Regions from separate parts of the Bradyrhizobium sp. 35 genome, predicted to be linked through region 1. Evidence: predicted binding sites of a transcription regulator. Region 1 holds the regulator's gene; each other region holds the start of a gene.
What was found. Region 1 encodes LexA, which represses DNA repair genes until DNA is damaged. Its sites were predicted from a motif close to TGTTCNNNNTGTGTTCNG; they were not measured.
Positions count from the first base shown of each region.

Region 2: IVB36_RS26800 (helicase-related protein) is a predicted target of LexA. The motif match lies at 2,057-2,074, and genes of this name have one in related genera.
Region 3: IVB36_RS13600 (PA0069 family radical SAM protein) is a predicted target of LexA. The motif match lies at 3,895-3,912, and genes of this name have one in related genera.

Region 1 is NZ_JADPJC010000092.1:16,201-20,933, reverse strand. Features, by position in the region: gene IVB36_RS19745 (alpha-hydroxy acid oxidase) at 1-872, shown strand, start outside; gene IVB36_RS19740 (HAD family phosphatase) at 887-1,513, shown strand; gene IVB36_RS19735 (hypothetical protein) at 1,681-1,872, shown strand; gene glp (gephyrin-like molybdotransferase Glp) at 2,111-3,322, shown strand; gene lexA (transcriptional repressor LexA) at 3,499-4,200, shown strand; gene IVB36_RS19720 (hypothetical protein) at 4,695-4,733, shown strand, end outside.
Region 2 is NZ_JADPJC010000131.1:65,266-69,998, forward strand. Features, by position in the region: gene IVB36_RS26800 (helicase-related protein) at 1-1,790, opposite strand, end outside; gene IVB36_RS26805 (DUF3108 domain-containing protein) at 2,468-3,277, opposite strand; gene rpmB (50S ribosomal protein L28) at 3,921-4,232, shown strand; gene IVB36_RS26815 (hypothetical protein) at 4,419-4,661, shown strand.
Region 3 is NZ_JADPJC010000058.1:129,626-134,358, reverse strand. Features, by position in the region: gene IVB36_RS13615 (glycosyltransferase family 39 protein) at 1-1,197, opposite strand, end outside; gene IVB36_RS13610 (ribonuclease HII) at 1,296-2,153, opposite strand; gene IVB36_RS13605 (VOC family protein) at 2,231-2,686, opposite strand; gene IVB36_RS13600 (PA0069 family radical SAM protein) at 2,710-3,873, opposite strand; gene IVB36_RS13595 (phosphoketolase family protein) at 4,085-4,733, shown strand, end outside.

The DNA of each region.
Region 1 (4,733 bases):
TGCGCCTGCCCGTGGTCCTCGCCCCGGTCGGCGCGCTCGAGATCTTCGATCCGGATGGTGCGGCGAGCGTGGCACGCGCCTGCGGCACTTTCGGTGCGGCGCACATGCTCAGTTCGGTGTCCGAGCCCGGCCTAGAAAAGACCGCCGAAGCTGCGTCCGACGCGCTGCGGCTCTACCAGCTCTATGTGCGCGGCGATGACGCCTTCGTCGCCGACGTCGTCAGCCGGGCCGAGAAGAACGCCTACGCCGCCTTCTGCCTGACCGTCGACACCGCCCACTACAGCCGCCGCGAACGTGACATCGCCAAGCGCTACGTTCGCGAGAGCCGCTTGCGCGCCACCGGGGGCGATTACCAGAAGGGTCTGGAGTGGCGGACGGTGAAGATGATCAAGGACAAGTTCAAGATCCCGCTGATCCTCAAGGGCATCGCGACGCCAGAGGACGCGCTGATCGCGATCGATCACGGCGTCGAATGGATCTACGTCTCCAACCATGGCGGCCGTCAGCTCGATCACGGTCGCGGCGCCATGCACGTGCTGCCCGAGATCGTCGACGCCGTGAACGGCCGCGCCAAGATCATGGTCGATGGCGGTGTCTGTCGCGGCACCGACATCGTCAAGGCGATCGCGGCGGGCGCCGACCTCGTCGGCATCGGCCGGCTGCAATGCTGGGCGCTGGCGGCGGCCGGCGAAGCCGGCGTGGCGCGCATGCTGGAACTGCTCGAGGACGAAGTGCTGCGCTGCCTCGGCCTCTTGGGTGCGACCTCGTTCGCCGAGGTCAACAAATCCTGCCTGCACCAGGCGACCGCAACCAACGCGCCGAGTGTGTTCAGCGCGTTTCCGCTGTTCGACCACGAGCCGTATCGATACTGAGTGAAAGGACGCAGGTGACATCGCTCTCTCCCGGCAGCGCGGATGCGCTCCTGTTCGATCTCGGCCGCGTCGTGCTCGATATCGATTTCTCCAAGGCGATCGCCTGCTGGGCGGGACATGCCGGCTGCAAGCCCGAAGCCATCGTCGCGCGCTATGTGCGGGACAGCGAAGCCTATCGGTTGCACGAGATGGGGAAGATCAGCGATGAGGACTATTTCGCCTCATTGCGAGCCTCGCTCGGAATCGGCATTTCGGACGCGCAATTCCTGGAAGGCTGGAACGCGATTTTCGCCGGCGAAATGCCTGACATCGCCGAGCTGCTGCCGCGCGCAGCGAAACAGATGCCGCTCTATGCTTTCTCCAACACCAACCGGCCGCACGTGGACCATTTCTCGAGGGAATATGCCGACCTCCTCGGCCATTTCCGCGAGCTGTATTTGTCGTCCAGCATCGGCCTGCGCAAACCGGATGCGGAGGCCTTCGACCACGTCGTTGCGGCGATCGGCGTGCCCGCCGGGCGCATCGTGTTCTTCGACGATCTTGCCGAAAACATCGAGGGAGCGCGCGCGCGCGGCTTGATGGCGGTGCATGTGACCTCGCCGCGTGACGTCGGGAACGCATTGAAGGCATTGGGCATTTGACGACGGTCCGTTGTCGCGAAACCCACGACGGCACGGCCCGACGGACCAATTTTGAAAAATTGAGGAACCGGATCACTTTGTACATTTTTATACAGAGTTCCGGGAACGGAATACCGCCTTCCGGACTCTTAGAGTCCGTTGGGACTTCTACGGACGGATGCATCATCTTGCTGGGCAAAACCTACCTCACCAAGCAGGCCTCTCTTCTTCTTGAATTCGCGAGGACAACTTCAGATTCGGACCTTTCCGCCAAGCTTGTGAGCAAGGCCGCCGACCTGAAATCCCAAGCCGACCCGCTGCCCGACAAGGATCAGGGATCCAAGGCGCCCGACGTAACTCCCGGGCAGGCAGGGAGCTGATCGATTCAGGCCATGGCGCGTTCTCCCCTTGCCATGATTTTCGTCGCTTCCATGACCACTCTCCTGCCGATCTGTGACCTCCTTCGGATCATGCCGCGACGCGCTTGATCCTGTCTTCCGGAACAATGTGAAGGGGCGGGATGACTGTGCCTGCTCAGCCGCTTTTGCCTCTGCGCCTGCGCTCGGCTAGAAGACATGCGGAACATTCGCCCGAACGTGCCGAGCAGGAGTTTTCGCCGTGGCCTTGATGCCGGTTTCCGACGCGCTTGCCGCGGTGCTGGCGGGTGCAGAGCCGCTGCCGGAAGAAATGATTTCCCTCGACGAGGCCTACCATCGCGTGCTCGCGCGTGACGTCTTGGCGCGGCGCACGCAGCCGCCGCAAGCGATGTCGGCGATGGACGGCTACGCGGTGCGCGCGGCCGATGCCGCGACGATCGATTCGGAGCTCACCGTCATCGGCGAAGTCGCAGCGGGCCGACCGTTCGAGGGGACGGTCGGAGCCGGCGAGGCCGTGCGGATCTTCACCGGCGGCGTCATTCCCTTTGGCGCGGACGCCGTCGTGATCCAGGAGGACACGGTCGCCGCCGGCAAGCGCATCACGATCAAGGAAGCCGCGATCGCCGGCCGGCACATCCGCCCCGCCGGCGTCGATTTCCGCGAGGGCGACGTGCTCCTGCGCAAGGGAAGCCGTCTGACCGAGCGAGACCTCGCGCTCGCCGCCGGGATGAATCATCCGCACCTTGCCGTTGTCAGGCGTTCGAAGGTCGCGATTCTCGCCACCGGCGACGAGCTGGTGATGCCGGGCACCACGCCCGGCCACGGCCAGATCGTCTATTCCAACGGCTACGCCCTGCACGCGCTCGCCCGCAGCGAGGGCGCCGAGACCATCGACCTCGGTATTGCCGCCGACACGCTCGAGGCCACCACCGCCGGCATCCGCCGCGCCCGCGAGAGCGGCGCCGACGTCCTGATCACGACCGGCGGCGCATCGGTCGGCGACCACGATCTGGTCCAGCAGGCACTGCGGGACGAAGGCATCGCGATGGCGTTCTGGAAGATCGCGATGCGGCCAGGCAAGCCGATGATGCACGGGCGACTCGGCGCAATGGGTGTGATCGGCCTGCCGGGCAATCCCGTATCGTCCTACGTGTGCGCTTTCCTGTTCATGGTGCCGCTGATTCGCGCCCTGTCGGGCCGTTCAGTGATTCACCATCGCCGTGAACGCGCCGTGCTCGGCCGCGACGTCGGCGCCAACGACCAGCGCGAGGACTATCTGCGCGCGCATCTTGAGGAGCGTGACGATGGCACACGCGTCGTTGTTCCCGTCAATCATCAGGACTCTTCGCTGCTTGCGAATCTCGCTGCAGCACAGGTACTTCTCGTCCGCGCACCATTCGCGCCGAAGGCCGAAGCCGGCACGGCTTGCGAAGTGTTGCGGCTCCCCGTCTGAGCGCCCCCGCAACGCGCGTTCCGCGCACTTTGCTCTGTTCACCGTAAATTAAGCAGTTGCGGAACATGTATCGAACATATAGTGTCTGTTCATGATTTGTTTCGAGCATGCAGCGGCTTATGGCCGAATTCAGCGTCTCGGAATCGGACGACATCAACCGGGGGACTTTGGTCGAGATGTTAACGCGCAAACAATACGAGCTTCTGCGGTTCATCAGTGAACGTCTGAAGGAAAGCGGCGTGCCGCCCTCCTTCGACGAGATGAAGGATGCGCTCGATCTGCGCTCGAAGTCGGGCATCCATCGCCTGATCACGGCGCTCGAGGAGCGTGGCTTCATCCGACGCCTGCCCAACCGCGCCCGTGCGATTGAAGTCATCAAGCTGCCGGAGCTCCAGGCAGCCGCTGGCAGCCGCCGCGGCTTCACGCCGAGCGTCATCGAGGGCAATCTCGGCAAGGTGCGTGCGAGCGCGAGCCTGCCCGCTGACGAGGGCGAACGTCCCGTCGCGGTGCCGGTGATGGGCCGCATCGCGGCCGGCACGCCGATCGAGGCGTTGCAGACCCGCAGCCATACTATCAGCGTACCGCCTGACATGCTCGGCTCGGGCGAGCATTACGCGCTGGAAGTGCGCGGCGACTCGATGGTCGAAGCCGGCATTCTCGACGGCGACATGGCCCTGATCCAGCGCAACGAGAGCGCCGATACCGGCGACATCGTGGTGGCGCTGATCGACGACGAGGAAGCGACGCTGAAGCGCTTCCGCCGTCGCGGCGCCTCGATCGCGCTCGAGCCCGCCAACGCGGCCTATGAGGTCCGCATCCTGCCGCCCAACCGGGTGAAGATTCAGGGCAAGCTGATCGGGCTTTACCGGAAGTACTGATACCGGGAGTCCTTTCTATCGGCAGTACTTCATATCGGAAGCACTTCATGCCGGAGGTGCTTGGCGCCTCGCGCGCTTCCGATCGGCATCGCCGGTCAGAGATTGGAGCGGATCATCGTCCGCTCCGGCTGGATAGCCTTTCTGGTTCTGCACAGACTATCCGGCCCCTCCTCCAACGCTGGCTCCTCGCCACGCCGACGAAGCAGCACCGCTTCAAGCAGCACCGCTTCGCGGCTCGGTTGTTCGAGGAAACAGCGACCAGCGGTCAAGTTCGGCCGTTGCAGCCAAGTTGGCAATGTTCGCGTACGCGCCTCCCGAATGCATCGCGGCGAGCTTTGTTCCTATTGAATTCGGGAAAGATAATGTGATCGCGGCTTGCGGAAGCCAGCCGCAGATTTGCCCACAACCAAGCACAGCGTTCGTGCTTCCACTCTGATAGAGGCCTGCGCCTCGATAAGAGACGCGGGTTGCTATCCCAGCATGAGGAGCACCCGATGTGTGACTACAGCCTACATGCCGTCGCGTCGCGCCCC
Region 2 (4,733 bases), on a different contig from region 1:
CGTTCGTCGGAGATGATGCGGATGCGCGGATGCAGCGCTTCCTCTGCGGCAGACAGCCGCGCCACGGCGTCGCCGGTCCAGCGGATGATGCCTTCCGAGGTCAGCACGAACTGCTCGTCCGGTGCGTTGCCCAGTTTTTCGGCGCGCGCGTTGATCTCGCCGGCGAGCACGGCCTGCGCTGCAGCCTGCAACGCTTTCGCATCGGAGCCGGCTTCCGCCGCATCCGGTGCAAAGGTGAAGCCATCGAGGCGGCCGATGACATGGCCTTCGACGATGACTTCGCCGGTCTTGCCGATTTCCGTATTCAAGCTCGTGTTCTCCCGCAGGCGGCGCATCAATACACTGGTCCGGCGATCAACGAAACGCTCAGTCAAGCGTTCATGGAGCGCATCCGATAATTTATTTTCGACCTCGCGGGCGATCCCCTGCCAGCGTTCGGGGTCTTTCAGCCAGTAGGGGCGATTGGCGACGAAGGTCCAGGTGCGAATCTGCGCGATCCGGGCCGACAGCGTGTCGATATCGCCGTCAACGCGGTCGGCCTGGTCGATCTGGGTCCTGAACCAGGCGTCGGGGATGCATCCCTTCCGCATCAGGAAGCCGTACAGCGTCGTCACCAGCTCGGCATGGGCGGCCGGCGACAGCTTTCGATAATCCGGGACCTGGCAGGCCTCCCACAGCCGTTCCACGGCGTCCTTGCCATGCGCGACATCGCGCACCTCGGCGTCGCGGGCGGCGTGGTCGAGCACGCGCATGTCCTCGGCAATCGGCGCGCGCGTCAGCGCCTCGTGGCCGGGGGCCAGGTTCAGCGAGACCTGGAGCGCGCCGAGGGAAGCAAAATCCAGCTTCGAATTGCGCCATTGCAAAACCTTCACGGGATCGAAGGTGTGGTTCTGCAGCGCATTGACGAGCTCGGGCTCGAACGGGCCGCAGCGGCCGGTGGTGCCGAAGGTGCCGTTGCGGGTGGCGCGGCCGGCGCGGCCGGCGATCTGAGCGAATTCGGACGGCGTCAGGCGGCGGAACTGGTAGCCGTCGTACTTGCGGTCGGAGGCAAAGGCGACGTGGTCGACGTCGAGATTGAGGCCCATGCCGACGGCGTCGGTGGCGACGAGGTAATCGACCTCGCCGTTCTGGAACATCGCGACCTGCGCGTTGCGGGTGCGCGGCGACAGCGAACCCAGCACCACGGCGGCGCCGCCATGCTGGCGGCGGATCAGCTCGGCGATGGCGTAGACCTCGTCGGCCGAGAAGGCGACGATGGCGGTGCGGCGCGGCTGCCGCGTGATCTTGCGATCACCCGCGAATTCCAGCTGCGACAGGCGCGGCCGCGTGATCATGGAGACGCCCGGCAGCAGCCGCTCGATGATCGGGCGCATGGTCGCAGCGCCGAGCAGCAGCGTCTCGTCGCGGCCGCGGCGATTGAGGATGCGATCGGTGAAGACGTGGCCGCGTTCCAGATCGGATGCGATCTGCACCTCGTCGACGGCAAGGAACGAGACGTCGAGATCCCGCGGCATCGCCTCGACGGTCGAGACCCAATAGCGCGGCGCTTTCGGCTTGATCTTCTCCTCGCCGGTCACGAGCGCGACGGCGTCGGGGCCGACCCTTGCTGCGATCTTGTTGTAGACCTCGCGCGCGAGCAGGCGCAGCGGCAGCCCGATCATGCCGGAGGGATGCGCGAGCATCCGCTCGATGGCGAGATGGGTCTTGCCGGTGTTGGTGGGACCAAGCACCGCAGTGACGCCGGCGCCGGGAAGCCGCTCGGAAGCGAAGGGGGAGGAGGAAAAAGGCATCTGGGGGATTAGGTAATGGCGATTGGGGCGAATGTCAGTGCTGTTTTGGGGCGGTGGCGCGAAGGGCTCGCCTCACACACTGCTGTCCTCGCCCGGCTCGACCGGGCGATCCAGTATTCCAGAGGCGGCGCAGATCAAACCGAGAGGGCGCGGCGTACTGGATGCCCCGGTCAAGCCGGGGCATGACGGCGGAGAATGCGGCGCCTCTCCCTGAACCCAGCGCAACTGTCTCACTTTGCGACGCTTTTCCCGTTGGCTTTAAGCTTCGGAACGAGTTGAGAACGAATCGCGGCCGAATCGCTGACTCCCCCTTGAGTCCTGTTCCGTTCACGCAAGATGTCGCGGGAGGCTTGTGGGTTCGCACTAGATGGAGTTTTGCTCCGCCGCACAAGCGACGTTTCGATGGCGGATTCGTTAAAGCTGGGGACGGCGCGGAGTCGAATCAGAATCGGGGAGGAGTCAAATGGATTCCCGGTTCTCGACCCCCTCCAAACAAAATGCGCGAAAACAACCCCATGCACAGTAGGCATGTTGTTGAAATCATTGATGTTTATTTTCACCAAAAGGGAGGTCCGTAGCCCGCATGGAGCGGAGCGCAATGCGGGGGCCGAAGCAAAGAACCCCGGATTACGCTGCGCTCCATCCGGGCTACGGCAGCGGGGCTACGGCACCCAGCCCTACTGCGTCTTCGCGACCTTGGGCGGCTGGGCGCTGGTGATGAAGCTGGTTGCTTCCAGCATGGCCGGCCCGAGCGGGGTCGGCACTTTCAGCCAGAACGGGACCAGGATGCGCGTGCCGGCGATCGGTGCGAACGCGACCTCGATGTTGCGCTGGGCGGCGAGATATTTGATCACCGGACGGTCGGGGATGTAGCCGGCGATGGGCACGAAATAGAGCGAGCAGACCACGACCTGGCCGTGATAGCCCTTCTCCGCCTTCACGTTCTCCATGCGCTTGAAATCGAGCTTGAGCTCGTAGCGCATGCGGCCGTCGAACACGGCGGCGCTGCCGTGGCAGGCGTCCGCCGACAGCACGTCGCCGGTGCCGGATACGCGCACCAGCGAGGCCGTCATCGGGTCCCAGACGCCGCGGCGATGCGCGTCGGTGACGACGATGCGGTCGGGATCGACCGGCGGCTCCGGCAGGATGGCAAAATCCTTCACATTGCCCTTGTCGAGCGTGATGCGGATCTCTTCGGTCTTCTTCGAGGTGGTGGTGGAGGCCTGATAGCCGGTCGCGACCAGCGCGCCGTTGACCACGCGGCCCTGCGAGGCGCCGGTGCCGGACCCGCCCGCGAAGGATTTCAGCAGCCCCGAGGTGCCGCCGGAGGCCGCGGCCGCGAACACATCGTCCTGGATGTCGATGTTCCAGGCGCCCTTGCCGACGGGAATGCCCGCCAGCGTCGCCTCATATTGCGCCTCGAGCTTGCCCTGCGCCGCCGCGGGCTCCGCCGCCCACGCCAACACCAGCCCGCCAAGGGCCGCCATGACCCAGCGGCCGGCAGAGCGAGGATGGCTTACGCGCGGATTCCTCGCGCGCCGCTCCGCTGAGCGCAGCTCTTTTGGGCGCAGGCTCGGCGCAAGATGAGGCGTTGTGAGCACGAAACAATCCAATCGGGGCGCGAACGGTTGTTACTTAAGCCAAATACCGCGCCAAGCAATGCGTCCGGGCCTGTCGGCGTCCGGAACTCCACCGGACTTTTCGGGCGCGAATACGCCCTTTATGTGATGGTAAGGCGCGATAATCATTGCCGTTTTGGTGATCGGGGGTGGGACTGAAAGCGCACCTCACCCCGCCACCTCCACCGCCGTCATGCCCCGGCTTGACCGGGGCATCCAGTACGCCGCGGCCCCTCTGGTCAGCCGCACCGGCGCGGAGTACTGGATCGCCCGGTCCCGGCTCCGCCAAGGCTACGCCGAGGCCCACACGGGTGCTCGGCCCGCCGAAGCTTCAGCGAAGGCGGCGAGCCGGGCGATGACAGCTACCTTGGAGCACGAAACCCGCCCCAAAACCTTGACGTCCCGCCGCTTCCCCCCTATACGTCCGCCCGCTCCCTGCAAGGACAGAGAATTTGCCCGTGGCGCCCCGAATGGCGGCCGCACATCGTTGGGAAAGATTGAGGATTTTGCCATGTCTCGCCGCTGCGAATTGACGGCCAAGGGCCCCCAGGTCGGCCACACGGTCAGCCACTCCAACATCAAGACCAAGCGCCGCTTCCTGCCGAACCTGGTCAACGTGACCTTCATCAGCGAAGCGCTGGGCCGCAACGTGCGCCTGCGCGTCTCCACCAACGCGATCAAGAGCGTCGACCACAATGGCGGCCTCGATCCCTTCCTGCTCAAGGCCAAGGCCGCCGTGCTGTCGCCCCGCGCCCTCGAGCTGAAGCGCGCCATCCAGAAGAAGGTCGGCCCGACCCCGGCGCCGGAGAAGAAGGCGAGCTAAGAATTTTCGAATCGGGCGAGGGCTTGCGTCGCGAGGCGTAGGCTTAGCTGGAAGAGTTTTGCGTGACGGCCGGATCGGAAGATCCGGCCGTTTTTGTTGATAACACCGCGCTTCCTCCTACAATCAAACGGTGCATCCCGTTTGGAAGGCATCGAGGCAACGCCATGACGGCATGGGAGCGGGAAAATGAACCAAAAGAAACTTTTTCTTGTCGACGGAGCTTCGGACAATCTCCTGTCGAACCTCGACAGCCGCGACATTGCACTTTGGCTGATCGACCTGCCGAAGGAATGCCCCCAACTCGAAACTTTGATATCATTCCTAGGCTTGCCTTGGCGGCTAGTCTTATCCGAGGTTTCTGACAAGCGGTTGATCTCAGCGCTCGATCAAGGATCGCGCTCCGGCGACGATATGGCTATTCGACAATGACAAGGCAGGCCAACAGGCAGTAAGAGCTGCGACTGCTTTGGACACAAGTATTGTGGAGTTTCGTGACGTCTT
Region 3 (4,733 bases), on a different contig from region 1:
GGTGCGGCGGGCAAAGCTCTCGTCGAAGAAGTCCGAAATCGCGCGGGCCGGCATCGAGGTCGCGATCTCGTTGGCACCGGTCCACGGCAGCAGCAGGACGGCGAGCACGACGCCGATTGCGGGCGCCACGACGGCAGCCGCCCAGACCATCCGCAGCATCCTCGCGCGGCGCATCGCGATGAGATCGCCGGCCCCCACGACCACGGCAAGCCCCGACGACACCAGCACGACGCCGGCGCCGCCGACGACGGCGTCGAGGCCCAGCAGGCCGGAGATCAGCACCGCGCCGAGCGCCGGCGCCAGCGCGAAGAAATAGACGAAATTACGTGCGAGCGGCTCGACCGGCGGGCGGTAGATGATCGGCGCCTCCTCGCTCTTGGGCACGAACAGGCCGGTGTTGAGGACGGTCAGCGCCGGGATCGCCGCCGCACCGAGCAGGAGCCCCCCGAGCAGCCAGGCCGCGTGCAGCGCGCGGGCATTGAGCTGGGCGACCGCAGGCAAGGCCGGCAGGACGAGCGCCTCGGCGCGCATCAGCCAGACGGCATAGGGCAATGCCAGCACGGCGACGACCACCAGCGCAAACAGCGGGTCGAAGGCACGCAACGTGCGGCGGCCGTCCGCGGTTGCGAGCGCGAAGACGACGATCAGCAGCAGCAGGAAGATCGCAGCCGGCGTCGTCAGCAGCAAGAGGCCGGCCTCGATCGACCAGGCAAACCAGGCGTTGCCGCGGCGCTGTCCGATGATCTGCCAGGAATGCAGCAGCAGCAGCGCCCAGAGCGGTCGCGCCAGCACCAGAGGGCCGAAGTCGAGTGTGGGCGAGGAGAAGGCCAGCAGCGTCATGGTCAGCAGCACGGCCAGCACTGCCTGCTGGGGACCGACCACCGCGCGGGACAGATGATAGAGCGTGATCAAAGTCGCGATCCCGCAGAGCTCGGCCAGCACGTAGACACCGAACAGGTGGCCGCCGGCAGCGCGATAGGCGATGTCGGCGAGCCAGACCGGCAAGGGCGGCCCGAGATCGGTGCCGACCTGGTATTCGCGGCCGAAGGCCAGCAGGGTCGCGAGACTGCCGGGCGGGCTGCGATAAAACACGAGCGCCACGAACAGCCACATCGCGGCCTGGAGCAGCACGGCGATCCAGACGATCAGCCGCGGCCGCGCGCGAATGAGCTCGATGACCAGGGAGGTAAACCGCATGCAACGTCCGAAAGATGCAGCCAACCCGTGAAGCCGGCCCTATTCGCTCACGACTGTTTTGATAAAGGGCGTGACGCGTCGTGGCAACTGAGTCTCGTCTAGAGATTTGCCGACGCGTCGACTTCCAGGCTCGTGTCCACCTGCAACTCGATCTCGGTCACCGCAAACAGATCCTGCGCCGGCTCGACCGTCCAGGGCATGTGCTTGGCGCGTGCGGCGGCGACGGGGGCGAAGAAGCTGCGGTGGTGGACGGTGGGACCGAGGCGGTTGAGCGCGTCGAGGTGCTCGGGCACGGCGTAGCCCTTATGCTGCTCGAAACCGTAGCCGGGACAGTCCTGCGCCAACGCGCACATCAGGCGGTCCCGCGTTACCTTGGCGATGATCGAGGCCGCTGCGATCGACAGGACGATGCCGTCGCCGCCGATCACGGCTTCGCAATCGCATTCCGTGTCGAGCCGGTCGCGGCCGTCGACGAAGACGTGCCGCGGCTGCTGGGGCAGCGCCACCACGGCGCGCTTCAGCGCCCACAGCGAGGCGCGCAGGATGTTGTCGCGGTCGATGCGGGAGCGCGAGGCGACGGCCACCGAGACCTGGGCGGTCGCGCAGATCTTGCCGAACAGCCTTTCGCGCTCCTCGGCCGTCAGGCGCTTGGAATCGTCGATGCCGCGCGGGATGCGGTCGGGATCGAGAATCACCGCCGCCGCCACCACCGGACCGGCCAGTGGCCCCCGGCCCGCCTCATCGCAGCCCGCTACCGGCCAAACGCCGCGCTTGATCAGCGCGCGCTCACGGCGGAAGCTTGGGGCAACGATGATGGCGCTCTTTGTGCCGGCCAGCGCCTTGGCGATTTTTTTGGGCGCAGCTTTCTTGTTCTCAGGCGCAGCCTTCTCGTTCTTAGGCGCAGCCTTTTTGGGCGCGCCTTTGGCCGGCTTCTTGGCGGATTGATCCCGAATCATGGCCGGGATCGTGCGCAAGCGGCATGGCCTGCGCAATCGGGAACCTCGAACAATTCCCGTTATTCAAGCCAGCCGCCCTATTCCGCCAGATGCACCCGCCGGTCCTCGCCGACGTCGATGCCGGGCGCGACCACGACCTCCCAGGGATGGCCGTCAGGATCGGCGAAATAGCCGGAATAGCCGCCGTAGTCGGTCTCATGTGCTGCCTTCAGCAACGCGGCTCCCTTGCTGACGGCGAAGACCAGCACCGCATCCACCTCCTCACGCGCGCGGCAATTCCAGGCGAGCGTCATGCCGCGGAACGTCGATGGCCTCGGATGATCAGGCAATTTGGCGTCGACCGCGAGTTGATCCCAGGGAAACAACGCGAGCACCGGACCGCCGGTGTCATAGAACGCAACGGTCTCGCCGGTTACCTTGAGCCGGCGCGAGAAACCGAGCGCGTCGTAAAAGGCAATGCTGGCGCGGATGTCGTTCACGCCCAGCGTGATGACGGTCAGCCGCGGGATAGGAGCTGGCGGTTCCTTACTCATAGACGCCTCTCTCACTTCGTCCCTCAGAACAGGCTGAGCTGATCGCCGTTCCGCTTCGGCTTGGCAAAATGATCCGTCGTCAGCTTGGCGCGCCGTTTGTTCAGCCCGAGCCTGTCGCAAGCGATCTCGAAGCGGCGGCCGATGGTCCAGGCCATCGGGCCGGTGCCCTTCATGCGCTCGCCCCATTTCGCATCGTAGTCACGGCCGCCGCGCATGTCGCGGATCAGCGTGAAGACGTGGCGATACCGGTCCGGATAGTTCGCCATCAGCCATTCCCGAAAGAGATCGCGCACCTCGAGCGGCAACCGCAGCAACACGTAGGAGGCCTCCTTGACGCCGGCATGGGCGGCGGCATCCAGGATGCGCTCGATCTCGGAATCGTTCAGCGCGGGGATCACGGGCGCGACCATGACGGTGGTCGGAATGCCAGCCTCGGAAAGCTGCTTCAGTGCCTCCAGCCGCTTCGGCGGCGTGGACGCCCGCGGCTCCATGGTGCGCGCTAGTTTCGGATCGAGCGAGGTCACGGAGATCCCGACCTTGGCGAGGTTGCGTTTGGCCATTCGCGCGAGAATGTCGATGTCGCGCACGACCAGCGCCGACTTGGTGACGATCCCGACGGGATGGCCGGCGCGCTCCAGCACCTCCAGAATGCCGCGCATGATTTTGCGCTCGCGCTCGATCGGCTGATAGGGATCGGTGTTGGTGCCGATCGCGATCATCCGCGGCTCGTAGCCCGGCGCCGCAAGCTCCTTCTCGAGCAACGCCGGCGCCTCGGGCTTCACGAACAGCTTCGACTCAAAGTCGAGCCCCGGCGACAGGCCGAGATAGGCATGCGTCGGCCGCGCGAAGCAATAGACGCAGCCGTGCTCGCAACCGCGGTAGGGATTGATCGAACGATCGAAGCCGATGTCGGGAGATTCGTTGCGGGTGATCACCTTGCGCGAGGTGTCGATCCCGACCGTGGTCTTGAACGGGGGCAGTTCTTCAAGGCTCTGCCAGCCATCGTCGAATGCGACGCGCGCCTCGGCCTCAAACCGGCCGCTGGCGTTGGACTGCGCGCCCCGGCCTCGCCTGCGCTGGCGGTCGATGGCGACCGCCAGCTCAGGGAAGTCAGAAGGCGCACCCGCCGGCTCGGAGGGCGCCGTGACCGGCGGGTGCTTGAGAGCATGAGAGGATGCTGGACTCATGAAGCCAAGATAGCATGCCAAAGGAACAAATCAAGAACACAAACAAAAAACGTGAAAACAACCCCATGCACAGTCGAGCTGCCCAAATTTCGGGCGGGGGTTTTTGACTTCACGCAACACCAGCGTGACCACGATTCCGTTTGATCACGGGAGGGATCGATCGTCGCGGAACATGGTTGATGACGATCGTTGGGTGAAGGTCGGCAAGAACATGACAAATCAACAACAATTGGCCGCAGCGAGCAGCAACCTCGATCTGCTCGACCGCTATTGGCGCGCCGCGAACTATCTCTCCGTTGGGCAAATCTATCTCCTCGACAATCCGCTGCTGCGCGAGCCCTTACGGCCCGAGCACATCAAGCCGCGTTTGCTCGGCCATTGGGGCACGACGCCCGGTTTGAACTTCATTTATGCCCATCTCAACCGCATCATCCGCGCGCTGGACCTGAACGTGATCTATGTCTGCGGTCCCGGGCACGGCGGCCCCGGCATGGTCGCCAACACCTATCTCGAAGGCAGCTACAGCGAGCTCTATCCCGATATCGCGCGCGATACCGAGGGGTTGCGCAAGCTGTTCAGGCAATTCTCCTTCCCCGGCGGCATCCCGAGTCACGCGGCGCCGGAAACGCCGGGCTCGATCCACGAAGGCGGTGAGCTCGGTTACGCGCTGGTGCATGCCTATGGCGCGGCCTTCGACAATCCCGACCTGATCGTCGCCTGTGTCGTCGGTGACGGCGAGGCCGAGACCGGCCCGCTCGCCGCGTCCTGGCACTCCAACAAATTCCTCAATCCTGCGCATGACGGCGCGGTGCTGCCGATCCTGCATCTCAACGGTTACAAGATTGCCAATCCGACCGTGC